3 regions of the Collimonas arenae genome follow, and region 2 is predicted to be linked to each of the others. Evidence: predicted binding sites of a transcription regulator. Region 2 holds the regulator's gene; each other region holds the start of a gene.

Region 1 (4,214 bases), 300 kb from region 2:
ACTCCCGCCTGGCGCGCCTGCGCCAGCTGGACGATCCGGCGATACTTACGCTGGCTACGCAATATCCGCCGCATCCCGGCGCACAGCGCTATCAAGCCATCAGCGAGATGCTGGGCGTACCGTTTCTCAGCGGCCATCGCTTGCGTCTGCTAGTCAATGGCGCAGCCAGTTTCGAAGCGATGTTTGCCGCCATTGCCAGCGCCGAGCATTATCTGCTGGTGCAGTTTTTCATCATTCACGATGACGAGCTTGGCCGCAAGCTGCAAGCGGCGCTGCTGGAACGCGCCGCCGCCGGCGTCCGCGTGTATGTGCTGTATGACGGCGTTGGCAGCCACGACTTGCCCCCGTCCTACAGCGCGATCCTGCGCGCCGGCGGCGTTGAAATCCATCGCTTCGCCACCCGCCGCTGGCGCAACCGTTTTCAGCTCAATTTCCGCAATCATCGCAAGGTGGTGGTGGTGGATGGCTGGCGCGGTTTTGTCGGCGGCCTCAATGTCGGCGAGGAATATCTCGGCCACAAGCCGCCGCTGGCGCCCTGGCGCGATACGCACATGGAATTGCAAGGACCGGCGGTTGCGGACCTGCAGCTGGCTTTCGATGAGAACTGGCAGTGGATCACTGGCCAGCCGCTCAGCTTGTCGGCACCGCGCCCGGCCGACGGCCATGCCACCACGTTGATCGCGGCCACCGGCCCGGCCGATGCGCAAGAAACGTGTTCGCTGCTGTTCGTCCAGGCGATCCACGCCGCCCGCCACCGGCTGTGGTTGACCACGCCCTACCTGGTGCCCGATTCGGCCGTCAACGCCGCGTTGCAACTGGCGGTATTTCGCGGCGTCGATGTCCGCATCCTGATTCCGGCCATCGCCGATCATCGCACCGTGTTCCTGGCATCAACCTTGTACGCGCATGAACTGGTGCGTTCCGGTGTGCGCATATTCCGTTACCAGCCCGGCTTCACGCATCAGAAAGTCATGCTGATCGACGACGATACTGCCTCGGTCGGCAGCATGAATCTGGATAACCGCTCGCTACGATTGAATTTCGAAATCACCGCACTCAATATCGACAAGGCCTTCGCTAGCGAGGTCGAGACCATGCTGCTCGCCGACTTTGAACAAGTGGTCGAAATCGACGTCACCGATTATGCCAAGCTACATTATCTATACCGCGTTCTGATCCATATCGCGCGGCTGGTCAGTCCGCTGCTTTGAACCCAGCCTTGCAGGCGAAGCCACCTCGGAGAAAATATGACGCAACATAAACCCGCCGGTCACAATGCCGTCTCACCTTACCTGCTAGTGAAAGACGTGAAAGCCATGCTGGCCTTTCTCTCGGCCACATTCGATGTAGTTGAAATCTACAAAATGGCGCTGCCTGACGGTTCGATCAAACATGCGGAGGTAAAAATTGACGACTCCGTCGTCATGCTGGGCGAACGTCCGGACAGTCGTGATCCGGTCGTCTGCTCCCCCCATGTGTATGTACCTTCGGCAGACGTTTGCTATGGAAAAGCGCTCGCCGCCGGTGCAACCAACATCTCCGAACCGAAGGACCAGCCATATGGCGACCGCAGTGCCGGCATACGCGACCCGGAGGGAAATATCTGGTGGATAGGTACGCATCTGGCCAAGGCTTGACTATCACATATCAAAATAGCATCAATATAAGCAGATAAAAATCTGCTCTCGATAGCTGTATTTATATACAGTAGTGGTATCCTATGCCCGTATCGAATATCTGACATCAAACGCCTTATGCCTTCGCCAATTCGTCGTATCGCACACCTGGATATGGACGCTTTCTACGCGTCGGTGGAGCTGCTGCGTTATCCCGAGCTGCGGGGGCAACCGGTAGTCATCGGTGGCGGTTCCCGTCATCAGCCAGACGTCGGTGAAGATGGTAGCCTGCATTTCCACAAGCTGCGCGACTACGTGGGCCGCGGTGTCGTCACTACTTCCACCTATGAAGCACGCGCGCTCGGCGTATTTTCCGCGATGGGGATGATGAAAGCCGCCAAGCTGGCGCCAGACGCGCTCCTGCTGCCGACCGATTTCGAGTCTTATCGTCACTACTCGCGGCTGTTCAAAAACGCAGTCGCCGGGATTGCACCGCTGATAGAAGACCGCGGCATCGATGAAATCTACATCGACCTCAGCGACCATGATGAAGATGTCCGGTCGCTGGCGCAACGCATCAAGGACGCCGTGCGCGAAGCCACCGGCCTGTCATGCTCGATCGGCATCGCCCCCAACAAGCTATTAGCCAAGATCTGTTCGGAACTGGATAAACCGGATGGCATCACCGTCATCACTGAAGCCGATATCCCAACCCGCATCTGGCCGCTGGCAGCCAGGAAAGTCAATGGCATCGGTCCCAAGGCAGCGGAAAAACTCACCGCGCTAGGATTACACACCATCGGCGACCTGGCCGCCGCCGACCCGGCCCTGCTGCAAGACAATTTCGGGCGCACCTACAGCGAATGGCTGATGCGTATTTCCCATGGATTGGATGAGCGCCCCGTGGTCACCAGCTCGGAAACCAAATCGATCAGCCGCGAATCAACGTTTGAACGGGATCTGCACGCCAAGCTGGATCGCGACACACTCACGCCGATCTTTACAGATCTGTGCGTGCGTCTCGCCGGCGACCTGCAAAGGAAGGGATATGTCGCGCGGACCATCGGGATCAAGCTGAAATTTTCCGATTTTCGCGGCGTGACGCGGGACTTGACCTTGCCGGATGCGACGGATGACGCTGCGACAATCCGGCAGGCTGCGGGAGAATGCCTGCGCCGGGTGAAGCTGGACCGGCGCCTGCGCTTGCTTGGGGTACGTGCTACGGCACTGTCAAAGAAGGAATTTGCCGACAGCGCCCCAATGTTGGCGCAGGGTGAGTTGTTTGACGATGCATGCTAGATGACAACTTCACTCAAGATTTTCACAAGACGAAGTGTCGGCGCTGACGCTGATTTGATGGGCCAAGTACGCATACAACACCTGTTAGACACCCAAATTGCTTTTTTCTCCATTGTTCAGTAAATTGCTGGCAGCGGCCACTCGCGCCGATAAAAAACAGGGAAGAAGACACCAGCTATGAGTCAAGCGGAGAAGATTTTTACTGAAATCTATCAAGGTAACAATTGGGGCAGCAACGAATCGGTTTCCGGCCCCGGATCGGAACTTTACCGGACCCGGCACTTGCAGAGGGAACTACCGTACATGCTGGACGAGCTCAATATCCGCTCGATGCTGGACCTGCCCTGTGGCGATTTCAATTGGATGCAACATGTCGACCTCTCCAGGGTTGACTATATCGGCGCCGATATCGTACCGCAACTGGTGGAACGCAATCGCGAGCGCTTTAGCCAGCCCGGCCGGCAATTCGTGCAGCTAGATTTGTTGCATACGCCCCTACCCAGAGTAGATGCAGTGTTTTGCCGTGATTGCCTGGTGCACCTGCCATTGCAGGGGGTTTTTACGGCGCTCAAGAATATCTGCGACAGCGGCGCCCTGTACCTGCTGACTTCCAGCTATTCCTTTCGTGGTTTTGACGCCAATGGCGAGATTGCGCTAGGTGAATGGCGTCGCCTGAATCTGGAGCTGGGGCCTTTTCATTTCCCTGCCCCCAGCCGTTATATCATCGAGGGTTCGGATGAGAGCGAAGGCCGTTTGTCAGACAAGGTCATCGGAGTCTGGCCGGTCGATCAGATCAAAAAACGCCTCGCGGCGCTCTAAGTCCTCAAAATCCCTGCGCCAAACGACACAGGGATTTTGAGGATGGTTGCATCAACTCCTTTGCGACATGGCGTCGTCGTCCGCCATGTAGACCGAGCGATAAGGCTCGTCCCAACCAAAATAGTGGGTCAACAGCGTATCGCCAGTGGTGAATTGGGGCGGTGTATTGATAGTAAGGCAATCGACAATCGACTGTTCGTTGAGTTTGCCCGCGCTGCGCAATGCTTCGATGGTATGAAATTGATCGCCCTGGCTGCTGTAGACCGACGATTTATCGTCGACCTGATTGACGCATTGCCATATTTTTTCCAACAGAGCAGCGTTCTCAGCGGTATTGCGAAAGGCCATAACGCCTGAGTTTAGCTCCCAGCCGCCGATATCCTTGGCGAACAGCAAGTCGCGATTTTCCAGCAGCGGCTCCAGTTTTTTGGACTGATTGGTGAACAAGACGTCGGCATCTATCCAGATCACCCAATCGTG
Region 2 (4,214 bases):
TAGCTGTAGTTGTAGCACGACGTGCCATGCGTTGCGGGATCAGGAAATTACGTGCGTAACCGTCCTTGACGCGAACAACTTCACCCAGATTGCCGAGATTAACGACTTTTTCCAACAGAATAACTTGCATATTTTTCTCCTATTTCAAGTCGTCAATTAAGCGTTGTGCAGATCGGTGTATGGCAGCAGCGCCAGGAAACGTGCGCGCTTGATCGCAGTATCCACTTGACGTTGATAGATTGCCTTGGTGCCGGTCAGACGTGCTGGCATGATCTTGCCGTTTTCTTGAACAAAATCCTTGAGCGTGTCGACGTCCTTGTAGTCAACGCTGGCAACGTGTGCAGCGGTGAAACGGCAGAATTTCTTGCGCTTGAACAGCGGGTTTTGTTGTTGACGCTTGTTTTTCAGTTTACTTTTATCGAACTTTTTACCGAATGCCATTTTTGGCTCCTGTATCTAAAATAATTAATCTGCAATTTCAGCTATGTTCCTGAGGAAGCATCTGCTTCTATCGCAGCGAAATCCGTGATGTGAAATACCAGACTTCTACCATTGCGACTCTTGCGTGCCATGAACCCGGTAAACCAGAAAGTACCACCCAACTGCGCCTGACTGAATCTTCCCGAAATCTCGCCAACAGCTAGTGCGGCAATTTCGAATTCGATCAAACGCTTGATTCCTGCTTCAATCGGCTCCGACCGATGCTGCAAATTTGCAGATACAATCGGAATGCCTGCCGGCGTATAACGGATGACTTCACGTTCGGCAATATCGGCAACCAGCTGAAACACGTTATTGGCTTGACTCACTCCTGATGGACTCGATGGCTATAGGATCGCTGATAGGTCGGGCAATTAGGCTGCCGGCGCTTCAGTGCGATGGCTCTTGGCAGCATCTTCCTTCTGCACAGCCTTCATCATTGGCGAAGGACCAGTTTCGGCCTTCTTCAGCTTGACAGTCAGATGACGCAACACTGCATCATTGAACTTGAAGCCGGTTTCGATTTCAGCCAGAGTTTCGCTGTCGCACTCGATGTTGAGGCAGACGTAATGCGCTTTTGCCAGTTTCTGGATCAGGTAAGCCAGTTGACGGCGACCCCAGTCTTCCACGCGATGTACAGTGCCGCCACGTGTTGTGACGATACCTTTGTAGCGTTCGATCATTGCAGGCACTTGCTCGCTTTGATCAGGATGGACGATAAATACGATTTCATAATGACGCATGTAAGCTCCTTTTGGACGGATTGAAGAATCGCCCACCTCGGCGTCAAGACGAGTGTGGGAAGAGGAAAACCAGCAATAGTACGCGCAATTGCAACAAAACTCAATGCTTTCAAGCGCCTGCAACTACTTCCGCATAAGGAAGTGGTTTAATCGCATCATTTATCTTGCATTTGCACAAATACTGTACAAAAATACAGACTGTTGATATACACAGCACTAATGCAATGGCATTAAATACGTTTTTTGCGCAACCGTACCTTATGTACTTTAGCCGCCTTACCTGAATTGAACAGTTGGGGGCAGCGCAGTCCGGCTGCACCGGCTCTTAAACCTTGCCTTGCGAATATTGCAAACAAATACCTATGATCAAACTGACCGCCCGCCAACAGCAAATCCTCGACCTGATCAAGGACGCCATCGAAAACACGGGTTTTCCGCCGACGCGCGCTGAAATAGCGACCGAGCTTGGCTTTCGTTCAGCCAATGCGGCCGAAGAACACTTGCAAGCGCTGGCGCGCAAGGGCGCCATCGTGATAGCGCCCGGCACCTCGCGTGGCATCCGCCTGACCGAAACCACCCTGCGCAGCCAAGGCACACAACTGGCGTTGCCGCATCCCGCCCTGATGCAACTCAGCCTGCCGCTGGTTGGACGGGTTGCCGCCGGATCGCCGATCCTGGCGCAAGAACACATCCAGGCTACCTACAATGTCGACCCCGCCCTGTTCAGCGCCAAACCGGATTATTTGCTGAAGGTGCGCGGCATGTCGATGCGCGACGCTGGCATCATGGATGGCGACTTGTTGGCAGTAAAGAAAACCGACAGCGCCAGAAATGGCCAGATTGTCGTCGCGCGCCTTGGCGACGACGTGACTGTCAAGCGCTATCAGAAATCAGGCTCGGTGATCCAGTTGCTTCCTGAAAACCCGGATTTTGAACCTATTATCGTGACACCGAGCCAGGAAGATTTCGCCCTTGAAGGCCTGGCGGTTGGCCTACTGCGCAGCTGGAACTAACTGAAAACAGGACAACAGCCGGCTGATATCGTCTGGCTACCGAACTCAGGAACGATCAAGGCGACGCCGCTTAGTCAGAATCTGACTGGCGATCCCGCGCAAGATATTGACCTCCTCGGTTTCCAGCTGGGCGCGGGAAAACAGGCGCTTAAGGCGCGGCATCAGTTTTTTCGGGCTGACAGGATCAAGGAATTCAATCTCGATCAAGGCCTGCTCCAGATGTGCAAACATGCCATCGATATCGCTCAGGCTGGCGGCATTGCCCTGGAAGCCAATTTCACTGCCGACCGGCAAAGGCAAATCCTCGCTGGCAGCTACCCGGCATTCATAAGCCAGCACTTGTACAGCCTGCGCCAGATTCAGCGATGAATATTCAGGATTGGCAGGAATATTCAGTAAGACATTGCACTTTTCGACCACTTCATTCGGCAGACCGTAGCGCTCGCTGCCGAACAGCACCGCAGCGTTCAGGCTGGCATCAGCGGCCAACTGGGCGGCCAACGCGCGCGGGGCAGTCAAAGGCGGGGAAAATTCGCGCAAGCGTGCGCTCAGCGCCGCAGCAAAGTTGCAGCCCTCCAAAGCCTCTTCGACAGTAGCAACGATCCGCGCTGAAGCCAGGATGTCTTGTGCGCCGCTGGCAAATGCAACGGCCTCATCTCTTTGCAACACATCGGGGAAGCGCGGATTGACCAGGACCAGCTCGGAAAAACCCATGGTTTTGATAGCGCGGGCAGCCGCACCAACATTGCCAGGACTACTGGTTTCGACCAGCACAAAGCGCAGGCGGTTGAAAAGAGACGTATTGATTTTGGCCAGCTTCATTTAAAATAGCGCCATAACGCGGATTTCTGCGACTAAAAGCTGCTTATTTATCAAAATATTCATCTGCACGTCCGCATCGTTCATTATTATTAATCATAGTGGTGGTTCTGTTCCCGGTTGGCACAGTGCCGCCATTTTAACGGAACCCTACCTCGATTATGCATCCAATGCTCAATACGGCCATCAAGGCCGCCCGTCGCGGTGCCCAAGTCATTTCGCGCGCCTCTTTCGACCTCGATCTGCTGAAGGTAACGAAGAAACAGCATAACGACTTCGTCACCGAAGTCGACCAGGCTGCCGAAGCGGCGATCATCGACGTCTTGAAGAATGCCTACCCGGATCACGCAATCCTGGCCGAAGAATCTGGCGCCTCCGCCAATCTGCATGACGACAACGAAAACGTCTGGATCATCGATCCGCTGGATGGCACTACCAACTTTATCCACGGCTTCCCACAATACTGCGTCTCGATCGCATTGCAGCACAAGGGCCAGATCACGCAAGCGGTGATCTACGACCCAACCCGCAACGATTTGTTCACCGCCACCAAGGGTTCCGGCGCCTATCTGAACGACAAGCGGATTCGCGTAGGCAAGCGCGACAAGATCGCCGACGCCCTGATTGGTACCGGCTTCCCGTTCCGTGAAACCGAAGGTCCGGCCATGGATGAGTACATGAAGATGTTCCGTATCATGACCCAAAATTGCGCTGGCCTGCGTCGCCCCGGCTCAGCCGCTCTCGACCTGGCCTACCTGGCCGCAGGTCGCCTCGACGGCTTCTTCGAAAAAGGGCTGAAGCCTTGGGATATCGCTGCCGGCTCACTGCTGATCAGCGAATCGGGCGGCATCATTGGCGATTTCAGCGGCGAATCCGACTACCTGTACAAGGGTGACGTACTCGCCGGCAGCCCTAAGGTATTTGCCCAGATGGTTGGTTTGTTGTCACCGTTTGCCAAGAAATAATAGAACGCCGGTTACAGCACGGCCGTTACTGCAGAGCGCTTCCGTCACGGTAATTTTGCGGTAACCGGTAAAACTGTTTTTTGCCATTTCAACTCTGCGGTTGAGAGACTACAATGCATGCGCAGCAGCGCAACTGGGTACTCTCAAGACCATCTCTCAACCCGCAGGAGAGCAATATGGCAGTCAAACCTATC
Region 3 (4,214 bases), 1.5 Mb from region 2:
CTTTGGTAGACATAAGCATGGTTGACTTGCACACTATTAGTGAAGACTATCGTATTGTCTGTGACGTTTAATTTTTACACAAGCACCGAGATAGTGACATTTCGACACCTGCACCGCGGGACGGCACGATGCCCGCGCATTTACAGCTATCTGCTGCGATTAGAGATGATTATCGAATTCGCGATTTCTGCAAAAACTGATCAAGCTGTGAAGCGAACAAATGGCGATCGCTTTGGCTGAATGTCGTCGGATCGCCAGTTTCGACGCCACTGCTGCGCAATTCCTCCATGAATGTACGCATCGTCAGGTGCTGCTGGATATTATCCTTGGTATAAAACTCGCCACGCGGATTGAGCGCTTTTCCGCCTTTTTCAAGTACGTCGGCCGCCAACGGGATATCCGCCGTAATGACCAGGTCGCCAGCTTGCAACAAGCGGACAATTTCGTTATCCGCTACATCGAAGCCCGCTGGCACCTGCACCGCCTTGATAAAACGCGATGGCGGTACTCTTAACAGCTTGTTAGCCACCAGCGTTACTGTAATCTGCAAGCGATCGGCAACCCGGAACAAAATTTCTTTGATGACATTCGGACAAGCATCGCCGTCAACCCAAATCTGTATCGTGGCTGGCGTCGGCGCATTAACGTCGCTAGTTGGGGGTGAATTAATTTTGCCCCCATAACTCGCCGTTCGGCCCGGCTCGCGGCGCCGTGACGCCAAAATGCGTATAGGCCGCAGGCGTTGCGATGCGACCGCGCGGCGTGCGCTGCAAATAACCCTGCTGAATCAAATAGGGTTCAAGTACGTCTTCAATGGTGTCGCGCTCTTCTCCGATCGCAGCCGCCAGATTGTCCAAACCAACCGGACCACCGCCAAATTTGAACAGCACTGCCTCCAACAGTTTTCTATCCATCACGTCGAAGCCAACCGGATCAACATCCAGCATGACCAGCGCCGCATCAGCCATCGCCTTGGTGATTTCTCCATTACCTTTGACTTCCGCATAATCGCGCACACGGCGCAACAAGCGGTTGGCGATACGCGGCGTACCGCGGCTGCGCTTGGCGATCTCGAAGGCACCGTCGTCCATGATCGGCGCGCCCAATAAGGAGGCGCTACGCGTTACGATCTTGCCCAGCTGCTGTGGAGTATAAAATTCAAGGCGGGCAACAATACCGAAACGGTCTCGCAGGGGATTCGTCAACATCCCGGCTCGCGTTGTCGCACCCACCAATGTGAAAGGCTGGAGATCCAGACGCACCGAGCGTGCCGCAGGACCTTCGCCGATCATGATATCTATCTGATAATCTTCCAATGCCGGATACAGGATTTCCTCGACCACGGGGGAAAGACGATGAATCTCATCGATGAACAAGACGTCGTTGGCTTCCAGATTGGTCAACAACGCAGCCAAGTCGCCGGCGCGTTCTAGTACAGGGCCTGAAGTCTGGCGTAAATTGACGCCCATTTCACGCGCAATAATGTGTGCCAGCGTAGTCTTGCCTAAGCCCGGAGGACCGAATAACAGCGTGTGATCCAACGCTTCACGTCTTTGCCGGGCGGCGGTGATAAATATTTGAAGCTGATCGCGTATCTTTTCCTGGCCGACATATTCGTCCAGTTGCTTCGGCCGCAAAGCGCGTTCGATCGCCTCTTCATTCGGCGACGCAGGCGTGGCGGCAATAATGCGTTGTTCAGTAAAATCGTCGGTTTGGATACTCATGATCGGATTGTAGCCAGAGTGCGGCGATTAAAAATGAAAAAAGACTTCGCTCCGCCGATAAAACACAAAGATGTTGCTTTGCCCTGCTCGATTACAGCTTGGAGAGCATTTTCAGTGCCAATTTGATACCTTCCGAGACCGTGGCTTCCGGTGGCAATTGCTTGAGCGCCAACAATGCTTCCTTGTCTGAATAGCCGAGTGCAATCAGGGCGTTCAGGATATCGCCGCTGGCGTCGCTTCCATGAGGACTGTCAACCGGCCCCAGATCCGCGCCCAGTTTACCTTTCAGCTCAAGCAACAGGCGCTCCGCAGTTTTCTTGCCGATCCCAGGCACTTTGGTCAATCGGCCGGCTTCCTGCAAAGTCACCGCCTGCGCCAGATCTTGCACCGACATGCCGGATAGGATCGAAAGTGCAGTACGAGCGCCCACACCGCTGATCTTGATCAACTGCTTGAATACATTCCGTTCTTCCGCTGTGCCGAAACCATACAGCACGTGCGCATCTTCGCGTATCGCCAGATGGGTCAACAACGCAACTTTTTCGCCAATCCCCGGCAAATTATAGAAAGTGCTCATCGGCACCCCGACTTCATACCCGACGCCATTGCAGTCGATAAGTAGCTGGGGAGGATTTTTCTCGAGCAGAGTGCCTGAAAGACGACCGATCATTGCAGTATGGCCTAAATATGAATCAATGAATCATACAGGACAACTGGTTAAAAACACAGTGGTTTTGTTGTTGGAGCGCAGAAATTAGAGGAGGTGTCGGGAAATCTGGTGCTTACGAGGCGAGAATAAATGCATAAGTGGCTTTTTCATGCCTGCCATTACCGGATTTTTGCAGCGCATCTGTGCGTTACGAAGTAATTTTGCCAATGCGAATTTCAAATCCAAAGCCCAAAGCAAAAACCCTCCCAGCAATCGCTGAGAGGGTTTTCTAATAAAAGCCTGACGATGACCTACTTTCACACTGGTTGCAGCACTATCATCGGCGCAAAGTCGTTTCACGGTCCTGTTCGGGATGGGAAGGGGTGGTACCAACTCGCTATGGTCATCAGGCATAACTTGTACCGCTGTCTGTTCTCCAGTTGGAGCAACAAACCGCGCAATCTAGAAGAAGTAGTTTTTTATACCGAACTCATCGGGGTGGATGAGTCCGGTTGGGTATGAATGTCCAAACGGTTGGTATCTCTTTCGAGGTTCAACCTTGGCAAACAAATAAAGCTCATCATATAACCTGCTAAGGTTATAGGGACAAGCCTCACGGGCAATTAGTATCAGTTAGCTTAACGTATTACTACGCTTCCACACCTGACCTATCAACGTCCTGGTCTCGAACGACCCTTTAGGGGAATCTAGTTCCCGGGAAATATCATCTCAAGGCAAGTTTCCCGCTTAGATGCTTTCAGCGGTTATCTCTTCCGAACTTAGCTACCCGGCAATGCCACTGGCGTGACAACCGGTACACCAGAGGTTCGTCCACTCCGGTCCTCTCGTACTAGGAGCAGCCCCCTTCAAATTTCCAACGCCCACGGCAGATAGGGACCAAACTGTCTCACGACGTTTTAAACCCAGCTCACGTACCACTTTAAATGGCGAACAGCCATACCCTTGGGACCGGCTACAGCCCCAGGATGTGATGAGCCGACATCGAGGTGCCAAACTCCCCCGTCGATATGAACTCTTGGGAGGAATCAGCCTGTTATCCCCAGAGTACCTTTTATCCGTTGAGCGATGGCCCTTCCATACAGAACCACCGGATCACTATGTCCTACTTTCGTACCTGCTCGACTTGTCAGTCTCGCAGTTAAGCACGCTTATGCCATTGCACTATTAGCACGATGTCCGACCGTACCTAGCGTACCTTCGAACTCCTCCGTTACACTTTGGGAGGAGACCGCCCCAGTCAAACTGCCTACCATGCACTGTCCCCGATCCGGATAACGGACCAAGGTTAGAACCTCAAACAAACCAGGGTGGTATTTCAAGGATGGCTCCACGAGAACTAGCGTCCCCGCTTCAAAGCCTCCCACCTATCCTACACAGATTGGTTCAAAGTCCAATGCAAAGCTACAGTAAAGGTTCATGGGGTCTTTCCGTCTAGCCGCGGGTAGATTGCATCATCACAAACATTTCAACTTCGCTGAGTCTCGGGAGGAGACAGTGTGGCCATCGTTACGCCATTCGTGCAGGTCGGAACTTACCCGACAAGGAATTTCGCTACCTTAGGACCGTTATAGTTACGGCCGCCGTTTACTGGGACTTCAATCAAGAGCTTGCACCCCATCATTTAATCTTCCAGCACCGGGCAGGCGTCACACCCTATACGTCCACTTTCGTGTTTGCAGAGTGCTGTGTTTTTATTAAACAGTCGCAGCCACCTTTTTATTGCAGCCCTTTCGTCCTTCTGGCGCAGGCCAGTCAAACTACCGGGGCGTACCTTATCCCGAAGTTACGGTACAAATTTGCCGAGTTCCTTCTCCCGAGTT

The links. Region 2 encodes LexA, which represses DNA repair genes until DNA is damaged. Its sites were predicted from a motif close to ACTGTATNNNNATACAGT; they were not measured.
Region 1: a site for LexA is predicted at 1,692-1,709, ahead of dinB (DNA polymerase IV). Genes of this name have one in related genera too.
Region 3: a site for LexA is predicted at 2,437-2,454, ahead of ruvA (Holliday junction branch migration protein RuvA). Genes of this name have one in related genera too.

What each region holds. Positions count from the first base shown of each region.
Region 1 is NZ_CP009962.1:2,661,710-2,665,923, reverse strand. It holds gene cls (cardiolipin synthase) at 1-1,211, shown strand, start outside; gene LT85_RS11835 (VOC family protein) at 1,248-1,637, shown strand; gene dinB (DNA polymerase IV) at 1,755-2,915, shown strand; gene LT85_RS11825 (class I SAM-dependent methyltransferase) at 3,093-3,734, shown strand; gene LT85_RS11820 (galactosyl transferase GMA12/MNN10 family protein) at 3,786-4,214, opposite strand, start outside.
Region 2 is NZ_CP009962.1:2,360,744-2,364,957, reverse strand. It holds gene rplI (50S ribosomal protein L9) at 1-130, opposite strand, end outside; gene rpsR (30S ribosomal protein S18) at 157-441, opposite strand; gene priB (primosomal replication protein N) at 483-809, opposite strand; gene rpsF (30S ribosomal protein S6) at 855-1,223, opposite strand; gene lexA (transcriptional repressor LexA) at 1,586-2,236, shown strand; gene LT85_RS10560 (RNA methyltransferase) at 2,282-3,058, opposite strand; gene LT85_RS10555 (inositol monophosphatase family protein) at 3,217-4,020, shown strand; gene LT85_RS10550 (VOC family protein) at 4,197-4,214, shown strand, end outside.
Region 3 is NZ_CP009962.1:881,599-885,812, reverse strand. It holds gene LT85_RS03975 (2-keto-4-pentenoate hydratase) at 1-19, opposite strand, end outside; gene LT85_RS03970 (YaiI/YqxD family protein) at 170-622, opposite strand; gene ruvB (Holliday junction branch migration DNA helicase RuvB) at 666-1,724, opposite strand; gene ruvA (Holliday junction branch migration protein RuvA) at 1,816-2,394, opposite strand; rRNA gene rrf (5S ribosomal RNA) at 2,672-2,784, opposite strand; rRNA gene LT85_RS03950 (23S ribosomal RNA) at 2,976-4,214, opposite strand, start outside.